DNA from 4 places in the Streptomyces sp. NPDC001508 genome. Region 2 is predicted to be linked to each of the others. Evidence: riboswitches for the same ligand, from Rfam matches in the RefSeq annotation. Region 2 holds a riboswitch; each other region holds the start of a gene.
The links. Region 2 has a riboswitch for S-adenosylmethionine ahead of thrC (threonine synthase). Riboswitches for the same ligand answer to the same signal wherever they lie in the genome.

Region 1: linked by a shared signal. The riboswitch ahead of ABT245_RS46095 (putative leader peptide) and the one ahead of thrC (threonine synthase) in region 2 are both predicted to bind S-adenosylmethionine.
Region 3: linked by a shared signal. The riboswitch ahead of ABT245_RS33140 (putative leader peptide) and the one ahead of thrC (threonine synthase) in region 2 are both predicted to bind S-adenosylmethionine.
Region 4: linked by a shared signal. The riboswitch ahead of ABT245_RS39785 (amino acid ABC transporter permease) and the one ahead of thrC (threonine synthase) in region 2 are both predicted to bind S-adenosylmethionine.

Annotation. Positions count from the first base shown of each region.
Region 1 is NZ_JBEPAP010000016.1:4,102-7,660, forward strand. It holds gene ABT245_RS16945 (acyl-CoA dehydrogenase family protein) at 1-365, opposite strand, end outside; gene ABT245_RS16950 (GntR family transcriptional regulator) at 970-1,686, opposite strand; gene ABT245_RS46095 (putative leader peptide) at 1,855-1,971, opposite strand; SAM riboswitch class IV at 2,007-2,120, opposite strand; gene ABT245_RS16955 (DUF1684 domain-containing protein) at 2,299-3,123, opposite strand; gene ABT245_RS16960 (LLM class F420-dependent oxidoreductase) at 3,204-3,559, opposite strand, start outside.
Region 2 is NZ_JBEPAP010000060.1:18,037-21,595, reverse strand. It holds gene ABT245_RS36110 (MoaD/ThiS family protein) at 177-452, opposite strand; gene thrC (threonine synthase) at 449-1,732, opposite strand; SAM riboswitch class I at 1,751-1,915, opposite strand; gene ABT245_RS36100 (glucosyl-3-phosphoglycerate synthase) at 2,074-3,018, shown strand.
Region 3 is NZ_JBEPAP010000050.1:8,680-12,238, forward strand. It holds gene ABT245_RS33130 (MFS transporter) at 1-1,231, opposite strand, end outside; gene ABT245_RS33135 (hypothetical protein) at 1,354-1,539, opposite strand; SAM riboswitch class IV at 1,576-1,689, shown strand; gene ABT245_RS33140 (putative leader peptide) at 1,724-1,840, shown strand; gene ABT245_RS33145 (ABC transporter substrate-binding protein) at 2,050-3,559, shown strand, end outside.
Region 4 is NZ_JBEPAP010000075.1:32,551-36,109, forward strand. It holds gene ABT245_RS39770 (hypothetical protein) at 1-28, opposite strand, end outside; gene ABT245_RS39775 (putative leader peptide) at 359-478, shown strand; gene ABT245_RS39780 (glutathione S-transferase C-terminal domain-containing protein) at 574-1,464, shown strand; SAM riboswitch class IV at 1,542-1,651, shown strand; gene ABT245_RS39785 (amino acid ABC transporter permease) at 2,043-3,023, shown strand; gene ABT245_RS39790 (amino acid ABC transporter ATP-binding protein) at 3,020-3,559, shown strand, end outside.

The DNA.
Region 1 (3,559 bases), on a different contig from region 2:
CCGATGCGGGCGCCGGCGAGCACCGCGCCGAACAGCTCGTGCCGAAGGTCCTCGCGGCCGGCGGTGAGGAGTGCGTCGACGAACGCGAAGTGGGTCTGCGGGATCTGCGCGAGCGCGCCGTCGGCGGAGGCGAGGATCCGGAAGACCTCGGCGACCGTCTCCTGGCCGACACCCGCGCCACCGTACTCGGCGGGCACGCGGATGCCCAGCAGCCCCGAGTCCGACAGCAGACGGGCCGCGTCATACGGGAAACGCCCCTCGCGGTCGCGCCCCGCCGCCCCCGGCGCGAGTTCGGCGGCGAGCCGGCTCGCCGCCTGAACGGCCTCGGCGGCCGAGGACAGGACGGGCACGTGTGCGGAACTCATAGGGAAACCTCCCGGAAGACGGCGGCGGGACGGGTGCCTGCCACCCGGCCGCCCCGGCCGAGCAGCCGGTGCCGGTGGCTGCCCGGTTCGTACGCGGTGCGGTACAGGCCGCGCCGCTGCAGGATCGTATGACGGACTCGATGAACTCGGTGAATTCGTGGGGAATGAGGAACTCGTGCAGATTGAATCCGTCGACACCGGCCGTCCGCGCGATACGGGCTGTGCCGTCGGCGATCCGGGCGGGTCTGCCGACCAGGGTCTCCAAATACGGGCTCAGCTCCGTCAGACGGCGTACGACGTCGGCCACCCTGGCCGGCCGCCACACAGTGTGCCGTCATCTGTCGGAACGAAGACCATCGCCGCCGGGCGAAACGCAGTCCTTGACAGCCGACCCGGCATCCAGCCTCCCAGAGATCGCGGACGTGAAATCCGAAAGGCATCGTAAACGCTGACCGGATTGATTTGTCTTCGGTTTCACACTCTGGAATCCGCGCCAATCCGACCCTGTTCGGCCCGTTGATTCCGGGCCTCGGACGGCGATTACGCGGGATTACGCGGCGACGCGTACGCCTCTCGCGGTCGGCCCGCGTCCACGCCGCCACCGTCAGTCGGCCCGGGTGAAGTCGCCGGTGAAGTCGAGGAAGTTGGCACTCGCCGGGAAGTACGCGTGTGTCACCTCAAGGAGGACACCCCCGGTGTCGCTGAGCCGTCGCTCGAACCGGAAGACCGGTTCGCTGTCGCCGATACGGATGAGCGCGGCGAGCTGCCGATCACCTTCCACGACTTCCGCGGTGACGGCCACACTCCCGAGTGCCGTCCCGTAGGCCTCCATGAAGTACTCGCCAAGAGGTTGGTCGGCCTGTCGGCGTGACCGGTCCTGCGCGTACAGCTTCGACAGCCTGCCGAGCAAGCCGGCGTCGACGGCCCTGGCGAAGGTTATTTCAAAACACAGGGCGTCACCGTGGCCCAGTAGCCGCTCGATCGTCACCGCCTCGGTCGCGGACGGCCCCTCGTCGAACAGTCCGGGCGGAGTGGGGCAGGTGGTGATCTCCAGCAGCGCCACCGTCGGGTCGAGATTGCGGACACGGAAGAGTTGACCGACGTCCACGCGGCTGGGGCCGCGCCTCACCACCGTGCCCCTGCGTGGCGCTCGCTCGACCAGCCGGTCGTCGCGCAGACGCTGGAGCGCCAGTCGGACCGCGTCGCGCGGGGCGGCGAGCGCACGGCCCAGCTTCACCTCGTCCAGCCGCGAGCCCGAAGGCACCCGGCCGTCCCGTATACCCGAACGCAAGGCGCCGTAGATACGTTGGGTGACGGGCATCAGAACCTCCGCTTTGGCCGAAGCCGGCCTGTTTCCTTCCGGGTGTGACATCCCATGGCGGTCGCGGAACATGGGCAGCGGGCCGACGGCACCACGCAGGGCGCTGGGGGAGACACATACCGGCAGCCGTGGCCGGCGAAGGCCGCCGGCCGGCCATGAGACGAAGTGTCAGACGAGACACAGACAGCTGGTGAAGCGCTGAAGACCGATGTGGCGTCGGCGGGAGAGCCGGGAGAACACCGTGGCGACGGCGAAGGAGGCCCTGGGCTCATCGCTGTGCCGCATCCCGGTCCTCCATGTTTCCCGCCCCCGGTCCCGGGGGCACGCGCTTGCAGGACATGTGGGTGGTCCTGCCGGGCTTTCACCTGGAGCACCCCACCGCGGGGGAGGGTTGCCGGTCAGCGAGCCAGGGCTTGACGCTGACACTCAATGCCGGACGTGATCGTACGGAGCGGTGTTGTCATGCGTCAATCCCCGATGACGGCCACCACCGGGTGCGGTGCGCGTCGGCATCGCCGACGAGCCCGTCCCGGAACCGCGGAGCCGCGGTATCCACCGCGGCGCGGGTCACGACGACGGTGGCCGGGCGACCGCGGGAGCGGCGTGGGCCGGTCAGGAGCCGCCGCGCTCGTGCGGGATCTTCTGGCCGGTCTCGATCGCCACGGGAAGCCGGTTCTCGGCCGGTGGCAGCGGGCAGGTCGCCAGGTCCGTGTAGGCGCACGGCAGATTGGCGGCGCGGTTGAAGTCCAGTACGACGCCGCCGTCGGCGGCGGGCGGCTCCACGGCCAGGACCCGGTTGGCGGCATAGGTGGTGACCCCGGAGGTCGCGTCGGTGAACAGTACTGTCAGCCGGCCCGCACCGCGCCCGGGGAAGGCGGTCAGGGACAACCGGCGCCCGTCCAGCTCGAACTCGATCCTGCCCGGGGCGTCGTACACATGCTCGAGGCCCTCCACCGCGGCGCCCACGGTGGTCGGCCGCGGCTCGTCGAAGGGCAGATAACGGCCCTTCACCACCCAGCGCGGATGGGGCGGGTAGGCGGGTGTCCCGGTGAAGGCGGCACGCAACGGCGCGTCCGGGTGCCGGGGACGCACGATGTCGTGCCCGCCACGCTTGGCGACCTCGATCACGGCGTCTTTCCAGACCGCGTCGACACCGCCGCGCTCGGGAAGCACGCCGAAACGGTGCTCGCCCCGCACCGGTGTTCCCTGGACGACCAGTTCCTCTCCGTCGTCCAGGGTGACGACGACCCCGTCGCGGCCGGTACGCCAGACACCGGGGGCGTCGGGGAAGCGCTGCGGCCGGTCGTCGAGCCAGTGCAGGGCGGTGATCGCCAGAAAACCGTGCGGATCGGCGAGCCGGGCCTCCTGGGCGCGGTACCAGTCCAGCCATTCCTCGGTGAAGGCATGGAGATCCGTCGGGGTGACATCGGTGGTCATGGGTGCTCCCTCGTTCCGCGAGGCCCGGCCTCGCCATGGTGTGCGGTCAGGTATCCGGTCGGCGGCCCGCCGTCGGGCACTCAGCCGGCGAGTTCGCCGAGGAGCGCCCAGGTGCGCCGCCGGTCCGCCTCCCCGGCGATCTCGGTGCCCGAGAAGACGACCTCGGTGGCTCCGGCGTCCCGGTACCGCCGTACCTCGGCGGCGACCGTCTTCTCGTCGCCGATCACGGCCACGTCGGCGGCCCGCCGGGCGGCGGAGAGTTCGATGACCCGTGCGTAGGACGGGATCTGTTCGTAGAACGCCAGTTGCTCGGTGGCCTTGGCCCGCACCGCCTCCACGTCGTCCGTGACCACGCCGGGCACCAGGGCCACGATCCGGGGCGCGGGCCGGCCGGCGGCCTCGGCCGCGGCCGTCAGGGCGGGCACGATGTGTTCCG
Region 2 (3,559 bases):
TGGCGACTTCTTGGCGGCTGCGCGGACTGAATCCGGGGCTTCCGACCCGCCGGGCCGGGAACGCGTTCCCCAACTCTACCGCGTTCAACCCCACTGAATAGCCCCCTCCGCTTCTCTCACGGAGGGGGCCATCGGGTGAACAGTCGGTAATCGGAGTTACCGAAGGTAAAGGATCGTCAGCCGCCGGCCACGGCCGGGATGATGGACACGCCCGCACCGTCCGGCGTCGCCGTCTGCAGGCCCTGCTCGAAGCGGACGTCGTCGTCGTTGACGTACACGTTCACGAAGCGGCGCAGCTTGCCCTGGTCGTCCAGGACGCGTGCGGAGATGCCGGTGTGGTTCTTCTCCAGGTCGGCGATCACCTCTGCGAGGTTCGCGCCCTCGGCGCTCACCTCCGCCAGGCCGCCCGTGTAGGTACGCAGGATGGTGGGGATGCGAACGGTCACGCTCATGCGAGGCCAGCCTCTCGGAAGGAGTCCAGGTTCGGACGGATGGTGGCGGTCAGGCCGGTGCCGGCCACCGCGTCGAGGGTCTTGAGGCCGTCGCCGGTGTTGAGGACGACCGTGGTGAGCGCTGGGTCGAGCACACCGTCGTCGATGAGCTTCTTCGTCACGCCCACGGTGACACCGCCGGCCGTCTCCGCGAAGATGCCCTCGGTGCGCGCCAGCAGCTTGATCGCGTCGACGACCTGTTCGTCCGTCACGTCCTCCACCGCGCCGCCCGTACGGCGCGCGATGTCCAGTACGTACGGCCCGTCGGCCGGGTTGCCGATCGCCAGGGACTTGGCGATCGTGTTCGGCTTCTGCGGGCGGACCACGTCATGACCGGCCTTGAACGCGGTCGACACCGGCGAGCAGCCCTCGGCCTGCGCGCCGAAGATCTTGTACGGCCGGTCCTCGACCAGACCCAGCGCGATCAGCTCCCGCAGCCCCTTGTCGATCTTGGTGAGCTGGGAGCCGGAGGCGATCGGCACGACGATCTGGTCGGGCAGCCGCCAGCCGAGCTGTTCGCAGATCTCGTACGCCAGGGTCTTGGAGCCCTCCGCGTAGTACGGGCGCAGGTTGACGTTGACGAAGCCCCAGCCCTCGCCCGCCGGGTCGCCGATCAGCTCGGAGCAGAAGCGGTTCACGTCGTCGTAGTTGCCCTCGATGCCGACGAGGTCACCGCCGTAGATCGCGGCCATGACGACCTTGCCCTGCTCCAGGTCGTGCGGGATGAACACACAGGAGCGGAGGCCGGCCCGGGCCGCCGCGGCGCCGACGGCTCCGGCGAGGTTGCCTGTGGAGGAGCAGGACAGGGTCGTGAAGCCGAAGGCGCGCGCCGCCTCCAGCGCCTGGGCGACCACCCGGTCCTTGAAGGAGTGCGTCGGGTTGCCGGAGTCGTCCTTCACGTACAGGCCGCCGGTGACGCCGAGTTCGCGGGCCAGGTTGTCGGCCTGGACCAGCTTGGTCCAGCCGGGGTTCAGGTTGGGCTTTTCGGCCACGTCCGCGGGGACGGGCAGCAGCGGCGCATAGCGCCAGATGTTCGCGGGGCCCGCCTCGATCGTCCGGCGCAGCTCCTCGGTGTCGTACGCCGAGAAGTCGTAGGCGATCTCCAGCGGGCCGAAACACTCCTCGCAGGCGAACACCGGGCCGAGCGGCACCCGGTGACCGCACTCGCGGCAGCTGAGGGCCGCGGCGGGACCGAGGTCCACCGACTGGTTCGTGGTGCTTGCAACGGTCTGCACAGCCATGTGAGGCGAGGCCCTTTCTCCTCATCTTCCTCACGACGCATCTCGCCGTGAGACGGATTTGGCACCTTCCCTAGCCGGGAGCCTCGCGGAAACGATCGGCTTGCGCAGCGATCAGTACGAGTACCGGCTGGAGGGTTGCCGGGGCTTCATCGGGCCGTGTCCCTCTGCCCCTCTGGATGAGCTGTATGCGGTTGTGAACGCCGACGACCCCCGCCATGCGATGGTCATCCGCGTTGTTCAAGACTGTAACCGACGGCCAGGACAGTTGAGATAGTCGTCCGAACCGCGAGATGGATCACACATGCACCAGGTGTGATCACGACAGTGAGGAGCAGCTGACTGTGCTGGAAGAAGTCGAGCGCTGGCTGGCCACCCGCTCCTGGTCCGTGACCGACCGGCCACTGCACAAGATCATCACCGCGAAACAGCGTACGGGCCAGTCGGTCTCCGTCGTGCTGCCCGCGCTCAACGAGGAGGAGACGGTCGGCGACATCGTCGCCGTCATCCGGCACGACCTCGTACGGCAGGCGGCGCTGGTCGACGAGATCGTCGTCGTCGACTCGGGGTCCACCGACCGCACCTCCGAGGTGGCCGCCGCGGCGGGTGCCCGGGTGGTGCACCGCGACGCCATCCTGCCGCGGCTGCCCGCCGCGCCCGGCAAGGGCGAGGTCCTGTGGCGCTCGCTGCTCGTCACCGGCGGGGACATCGTCTGCTTCGTCGACGCGGACCTGCGGGAGTTCTCCTCCGACTTCGTCACCGGGATCGTCGGCCCGCTGCTCACCGAACCGGACGTCGACCTGGTCAAGGCGATGTACGACCGACCGCTGGGCGATGCGGCCGGCCAGGGCGGCCGGGTCACCGAGCTGATGGCCCGACCGCTGCTCAACCTGCACTGGCCGCAGCTGGCCGGTTTCGTGCAGCCGCTCGGCGGCGAGTACGCGGCCCGCCGCTCACTGCTGGAGCGGCTGCCGTTCCCCGTCGGATACGGCGTCGAACTGGGCATGCTGGTCGACGCCCTGCACCTGGTGGGCCTGGACGCCCTCGCCCAGGTCGACGTCGGTGTGCGCAAGCACCGGCACCAGGACGGGCAGGCCCTGGGCCGGATGGCCGCCGCGATCTACCGCACCGCGCAGCTGCGGCTGGCCCGCGGGCACCTCGTACGGCCCTCCCTCACCCAGTTCGAGCGGGGCGAGAACGGCTTCGAGCCGCACACCTACCCGGTGGACACGGAGGAACGACCACCGATGGCACAGATCACGGAATACACCACCCGCCAGGTGGCCTGACCCCACGACCGCCCCGACCCGAAACACAGCCGAAAACACCCCACAAACCACAACGGGACACGGGCCGACACCGGACACGCAGGCCGACACAGGACACGGGCCGACACGGGGCACGGCTGAGGCAAGGCGCGACCGAGACGCGGCGCAGGCCGCGGCAAAGCGCGAGCCGCAGCACGGCGCCAGCCGAAACAGAGCAGGGGCCGAGGCAAGGCGCGGGTCGAAGCAGAACGCGAGCCGAGACGCGGCGCGGGCGCGGGCTCCGGCTGGGGCTCGTCGTGGCAGGCGCAAGCCGAAACACGGCGCGAGCCGAAGGAGCGCAGGCCGAGGCAAAGCGCGGGCCGAAACGCCACGCGAACTTAAGCAGGACACGGGCCGAAACGCCACACGGACCTAAGCAGGACACGGGCCGACACGGGACGCGCAGGCCGACACGCGGCGCAAGCCGAAACACGGCGCAGGCCGACACGCAGCGCGAGCCGATTGAGGACACCTGCCGAAGCACGGCGCCAGCCGACACGCGGCGCCAGCCAAAGCACGGCGT
Region 3 (3,559 bases), on a different contig from region 2:
CGAGCCGCCGTGCGGGCGAGCCGCGGGTCAGCCACAGCGCCACGGCGACCGCGGACACGACGGCCGTCATGGCGCCCACGGCCAGCCCCCAACGCACCCCCGCGTGCTGGGAGATCCAGCCGATGACGGGGCCGCCCACCGGGCTGCCGCCCATGGAGATCACCGTGTAGACCGACATCACCCTGCCGCGCATGGCATCGCTGACCTCCGACTGGACGAAGGCGCTGACGGCCGTGTTGAGCGTCATCAGCGTGAAGCCGGTGGGCAACAGCAGGGCGAGGAAGGCGGGATATGTGGGCATCAGCGCCGCCAGTGCCTCGAACCCGCCGAACAGCAGCGCGCCGACGACGACGGTCCGCACCCGGGGCGTGACCCCGCGCGTCGCGACCACCGTTCCGGCGACCGTGCCGACGGCCAGCGCCGTGTTCATGAAGCCGAGCCCCCGGGAGCCGACGTCGAAGACCCGCCCGGCGAACAGGGTCAGCGTGGTCGGGAAGTTCACCGCGAAGGTCGCGGCCAGACCGAAGACGGTGAACACACCGACGAGTTCGGGCCGGGCCGCCACATAGCGCAGCCCCTCGGCCCCGGCTCCTGTCCACGGGGGCCGGGACGGGCCCACCGTCTGCCGCGCACGTGGCCGGATCGCCAGCAGCCCCGCGAGGACGACGGTGAACGACAAGGCGTTGAGCGCGAACACCCACCCCGTGCCGATCGCCCCGATCAGCACACCGGCGATCGCCGGGCCGATCAGGCGCGCGGCGTTCAGGGACAGGATGTTCAGGCCCGCCGCCTTCGGGATCAGCGCCCGGCCGACCAGTTCGGTGACGAAGGACAGGCGTGCGGGGTTCTCCACCGTGAACACGCAGCCCAGTGCGAAGGACAGGACGTACAGCAGCCACAGCGCGGCATGGCCGAAGAGCACCATCACCGTCAGCAGCAGCGCCTGCACCGCGTACAGGGCCTGCGTCCACAGCAGCAGGGTCCGCCGGTCGTAGCGGTCGGCCATCACCCCGCCCCACAGGCCGAACATCAGCACCGGGGCGAACTGAAGGCCCACGACCCAGCCGAGCGCGGTCCCGCTGTGCGTGAGCGTCAGGACGAACCAGTCCAGCGCTACACCCTGCATGGCGCTGCCGATGTTGGACACCAGACCCGTGCTCCAGTAGATCCGGTAGTCACGCACCCGCAGTGCGGCGAACACCCCTGCCGGGGCGGTGCTGGTGACGGCCATGCGTCTCTTTCCGATGGGTCGGCCACGGGGGCCCGCGCGACGGCGGCCGACGACGACGGTCCGGATCGGCGCGAGGGCACGGCGGGGCGCGTGCGGAGAACGGGCTGAAGGGCGGCGAGCGGTCAGCGACAGGTCTGGTCGAACTGATCGGCGCGGCGGCCCGCCCAGAACGGGTCGAGCAGCAGGGCGCGTGCCTGACCTGCGGTCTCCATGGCCGGATCAAAGCACACGGTCGCAAAAGCGTCCACCATGCGTCCCGGCACCTGAGACGGCCCCTCCTTCTCGAACAGGACGTCGGGTTCCGGCATTGACGTACGACAAGAGCGCTCCGTAGCATCGCGACCGGCATTGAGTGTCAGCGTCAAGCCCTGGCTCGCTGACCGGCAACCCTCCCGCGCGGTGGGGTGCTCCAGGTGAAAGCCCGGCGGAATCACCGACGATTCCCGCAAGCGCGTGGCCCCGGGACCGGGGCGGGAGACGGGGAGGACAGGCATGCGGCACAGTGGTGACCCGGTTGCCTCCTTCGCCGACGCCACGGCGTTCTCCCGGCTTTCACGCCGACGCCATATCGATCTGAAGCGCTCGACCAGCTGCCTGTGTCAGGCCTGACGCGCTCGCCTGCCGCCGGCTGACGTCCGGCGGCTCCGGCTCCCCCGTGCCTTCCCTTCGCCACCGGCTTCCGGTGTCGTCCCCCTGACCCCTGTCTGTACAGCGCTCCCCCGCCGCCGGTGTCGATCCGGCCGGGGCCGCACGCCCATGCGCGGCCGTGCCTCGCACGGCACCCCGCGCCTGGTGACACGAGTAGGAGAACCCCTTCCGTGACAGCATTTCCGGACCTCAGACTTTCCCGACGGGCTCCCCTGGCCGCCCTTTTGACCACCAGTGTTCTGCTGACCGCCTGCGGCTCGGGCGGCGACGGTTCCGGCGGCGGAAGCGGCCAGGCGAAGTCCGGCGGCACCCTGACCTTCGCGGTGGGTTCCGATGCCGGCTGCGTGGATCCGCAGCAGGTCGGCAGCAACGACACCATCTACTCCGTGCGCCAGGTCGTGGACTCGCTGACCGACCAGGATCCCAAGACCGGCAAGATCGTGCCGTGGCTGGCCAAGAGCTGGGACGTCAGCGCCGACGCGAGGACGTTCACCTTCCGTCTGCGGCCCGGTGTCACCTTCAGCGACGGGTCCAAGCTGACCGCGCAGGTGGTCAAGGACAACTTCGACGCGGTGCCGAAGCTCGGCGCCCTGGGAACCCTCGCGCAGGGCTATCTCAGTGGCGTCAGGAGCACCACCGTGGTCGACCCGCTCACCGTCAAGGTGACGTTCAAGGAGCCCAACGCCCAGTTCCTCCAGGCGACATCGACCCACTCGCTGGGCATCGAGTCGTCGGCGAGCGTCAGGAAGACACCGCAGCGAAAGTGCAGCGACGGCGTGATCGGGTCCGGGCCGTTCGTGCTGAAGCAGTATGTGCAGAACCAGTCGGTCACCTTGACCCGACGTACCGGGTACGCCTGGGGCTCCTCGCTGTGGTCCAAGAAGGGCGAGGCCTACCTGGACAACCTGGTGTTCAAGGTGGTGCCCGAGGCGGGCGTCAGGGCCGGCAGCCTCCAGTCCGGGCAGGTGGACGCGGTCAGCAGCGTCGGAAAGGCCAACGAGGCCGCGCTCAAGGGCGGCCAGGTCGCCCTCCAGGGCCGGGCCAACCCCGGCCTGGTGTTCGGCCTGGGGTTCAACAACGCGCGGCCCGTCCTGAAGGACGCGAAGGTGCGCCGGGCCATCCAGTTCGCCATCGACCGGCGGCAGATCGCCGACACCGTGTTCCCGACCGGTACCCGTCCGGCGACCAGCGTTCTGGCGCACACCACACCCGACTACACGAATCTCGCCGGGGACCTCGCCCTGGACGCCGCCAAGGCGAAGTCCCTGCTGGACGCCGCCGGTTGGCGGACCGGCAGCGACGGTGTCCGCGCCAAGGACGGCAAGAAGCTGAGCCTGACCATCACCTGGTTCCCCAACGCGGCCACCAACCAGCCCGCGCTGGAACTGGTCCAGCAGCAACTGAAGGCCGTCGGGATCGACGTGGTGCTCAAGCAGCTCCAGGTCAGCCAGTTCTCCACGACGCTCCAGTCGGGTGACTTCGACGTGGTGTGGGGGAACATCACCCGCGCCGACCCGGACATCCTGCGCAGCTCCTTCTCCACCCGGCTGGCCAACTACTCCCATCTGCCGTCCGGTCCCCTGGACACGGCGCTGTCCGCACAGGCCGCGACCACGGACCCCGAAAAGCGCGGGCAACTGGTGGACGAGGCGCAGAAACTCCTCGTGCGCAACACGTACT
Region 4 (3,559 bases), on a different contig from region 2:
CACGCGCGGGACGGTACGGACGGTTCATCGGGGCTGCCTCCTCGCAACGCGGTACGTCCCTCCACGCCACCACCGGACCGCCCGGCCGACCAGCGTGACCGGACCGTTCGGGTGAACCGGCGAGCCGGCCACGGCCGACGCCGCGACCCGGTGCCGGGACGGCCAGGCCCGCATCGTCGGCGTACGGGGCGCGCCCCTCGGTGTCCGGCGCCGTCGGACCGGTATGGAACCCGACCCGCGAGGGGCCGGCCAGGCCCTCCAAAGGCGCCGGTGTTCCAGGGGTGGACGCCCCCTTGACGTGCCTGTGGGCGCGGATCGACACTCCAGAAGGGAATCCTAGTGAAAAGGTAGGGAAAAGATGGGCCGCCGTGGGACGAGCACCGGCCGTGGCCGCCGTGCGCCGTCGCTGCCCCTGCTGACCTCCCGCCGGCACATCGACCTGCTGCGGGTCTGCAGCGCGATCAGTCTTTGCGGCTGACCGTCCCGCGCTCCCGGCCGACCGGGGCCCCTCGCACCCACCGACCGACGACGCTTCAGCCGCGCACACCCGCGCGCTCGCACCCGGGGAGACGCATGTCCACGTCCAGCACGCCGCTCGCCGCCGTCCCGTCCGCCCAGCGGACCGCACGCTTCCGGGGCAGGATCGGCCGGGACGCGCGCAGCGGCCACTACGCCGTGCCGCGCCGCTACCGGCTCCACCTCACGACGGCCTGTCCCGACGGCCTGCGGATAGCCGTGGGCCACAGCCTCCTCGCCCTCGACGACATCTGTCCGGTCACCTTCCTCGACGCCGTCCCCGACTGTCCCGGGGGCGGACACTCGGCGTTGCGCCCGCTGTACGAGGCGAGCGCGCACCGCTACCCCGGGCCGGCGCTCGCGCCGGTGCTCAGCGACGACTGGTCGGGGCGGATCGTCAGCACCCACGCCCCGGACATCCTGCGCGACCTGGACCGCTGCTTCGGCGACGGGCGCGACCGGCTCTACCCGTGCGGCGCCGAGGCCGCGATCGAGGAGATCGAGCGGCTGTGCGCGCAGGGCATCGAGGAGGCCGCACAGCGGGCGGGCCGGGCCGGCGCGGACGCGGCCGAGCGGGCCGCGGCGCTCGACGTCCTGCTCGGCACCCTGGCCCAACTGGAACGGCGGCTCGCCGGGCGGGAGTTCCTCGTCGGCGACAAACTCACCGCCGCCGACGTCGAGTTGTGGGTCGCCCTGGTGCAACTCGACACCGTGCACCGCCACCACCTCGACGCCGCCGCCGTGCACCGCGTGGCCGATCATCCGGCGCTGTGGGCGCACGCCCGGCGGCTGGCGGCCCGGCCCGCCTTCGGCGCGCACCTCGACCTGGACGGCATCGCCCGTCGTCATCACGCCCGTTGCGCGGGCCTTGAGGCGGCCGGCTCGGCCGTGCAGATCCTGGACTGGGCGCGGCACGCGGCCGGCGCCCCCGGTTCCCGGCGCGGTTGAGCGGCGCGGCGACCGGTCCATCCAGCGGACGGGCGTTGACATACGTCCGCCCAACTGCCTTACTTACCGCTCAGCACGGTCATGAGTGTCAGCGACAAGCCCTGGCTCGCTGGCCGGCAACCCTCGCGCCGCGGTGGGGTGCCCCAGGTGACGACCGGACCGGATGACGCTTCGGTAAGCGCGAGGGCCCCGCAGGGGCCGGAAATGCGAGTAACGCGAGTGACGGACATGTACGCAGCCGACGGGACGGCCGCCGGCCGCACCCAAAGCTGCGTACATCCGTACGCGGGTCTGCTCGTCGCCGACCGGGCGGTCGACCTGCTTCGCGTGAACAGCGCACTGTGTACCGCTTCGGGCCCTGCCCGTCGCCGGGGCTGACGCCACTTCCGGCCCCCGCGTTCCCGACGCACACCGACCGAGCGGTGTGCCGCTGCCCGCCCCTCCCCGGTCCCCGTGCCCCTCCCGTGCACCGCGCCGCGCCATGGCGCCGTCGGCTCAACGCCGCCGGCGTAGCGCCGTCGCAGCCACACGGGTCGCGCCGCCGGCCTGGGGGTGCCCCGATCCCACCGGAGCCCGCCATGACCGAACCCCCGGGCGGCGCCGTGTCCCTCACCGCGCCGCCGCCAGCCGACACATCGTCAAAAACCCTGTCCGCCCAGCGAGTCGTGCCGCTGCGCCGTCCCGGCCGATGGGCCGTCACGGTCGTCGTGCTGGTGGTCGTGGCGCAGATCGCGCACGGACTGGCCACGAACCCCTTCTACCAGTGGGACCGCTTCCGCTACTGGTTTCTGCGCCCCACCATCCTCGACGGCCTGCTCATCACCCTCGAAGTGACCGCGCTCAGCGCCGTGCTGGGCCTGCTCGGCGGCATCCTGCTGGCCCTCGGCCGGCTCTCCGGAAGCCCCGTGCTGCGCGCCGTCAGCTGGACGTACACCTGGCTGTTCCGGTCCGTGCCGCTCATCGTCGTACTGATCTTCCTCTACAACTTCTCGGCCCTGTACCGGACGGTGAGCCTCGGCGTCCCCTTCGGACCCGCCTTCGTCACCTTCGACGAGTCGAGACTGGCCACCGACATGGCGGTCGCCGTGGTCGGGCTCGGCCTCAACGAGGCGGCGTACGCCTCCGAGGTGGTCCGCGGCGGCATCCTCTCCGTCGACCAGGGCCAGCACGAGGCCGCCGCCGCGCTCGGCCTGCCGAAGCGCTACCAGTTCACCCGGATCGTGTTCCCGCAGGCCCTCAGGTCCATCACCCCGAACTATGTCAACCAGCTCATCGGCCTGATCAAGAGCACGTCCCTGGTGTTCTATGTGTCGCTGCTCGACCTGTTCGGCGCGGTGCAGACCATGGGCAGCACCTACCCCGGTGACATCGTGCCGCTGCTGCTGGTCGCCACCGTCTGGTACCTGATCCTCACCAGTGTCGTGTCCGTCGTCCAGTTCTATGTCGAGCGGTACTTCGCCCGGGGCGCCACCCGCACCCTGCCGCCGACGCCCTGGCAGCGCGCCCGCTCCGGCCTCGCCGGACTGCGCGCCCGACTGCGCCGGGAGGCCGCCGTATGACCGCAGGCCCGCACACCGCCCAGGCCCCCGTCGCCCTGGAGGTGCACAACGTGCACAAGTGGTACGGCGCCCACCGTGTCCTCGACGGCATCGACCTGACCGTGCGCCCCGGCGAGGTCACCGTCGTCATCGGCCCCTCCGGGTCCGGCAAGTCCACCCTGCTGCGGGTGATCAACCACCTGGAGCGGCCCGAGATCGGACACGTCAGCGTCGGCGGCGAACCGATCGGGGTCAGACGCAGCGGCCAGCGGCTGAAGGAACTGAGCGAGCGGGCGATCCTCGCCCAGCGCAGCCGGATCGGCTTCGTCTTCCAGAACTTCAATCTGTTCCCGCATCTGACCGCGCTGGACAACGTCGCCGCCGCCCCCGTGGCCACCGGGCGGCTCACCCGGCCCGCGGCCCAGGAACTCGCCCGTGACCTGCTCGGCCGGGTCGGACTCGGCGACCGGACGGGCGCCTATCCACGGCAGCTGTCCGGCGGCCAGCAGCAGCGTGTCGCGATCGCCCGCGCCCTCGCGCTGCGCCCCGGCATCATC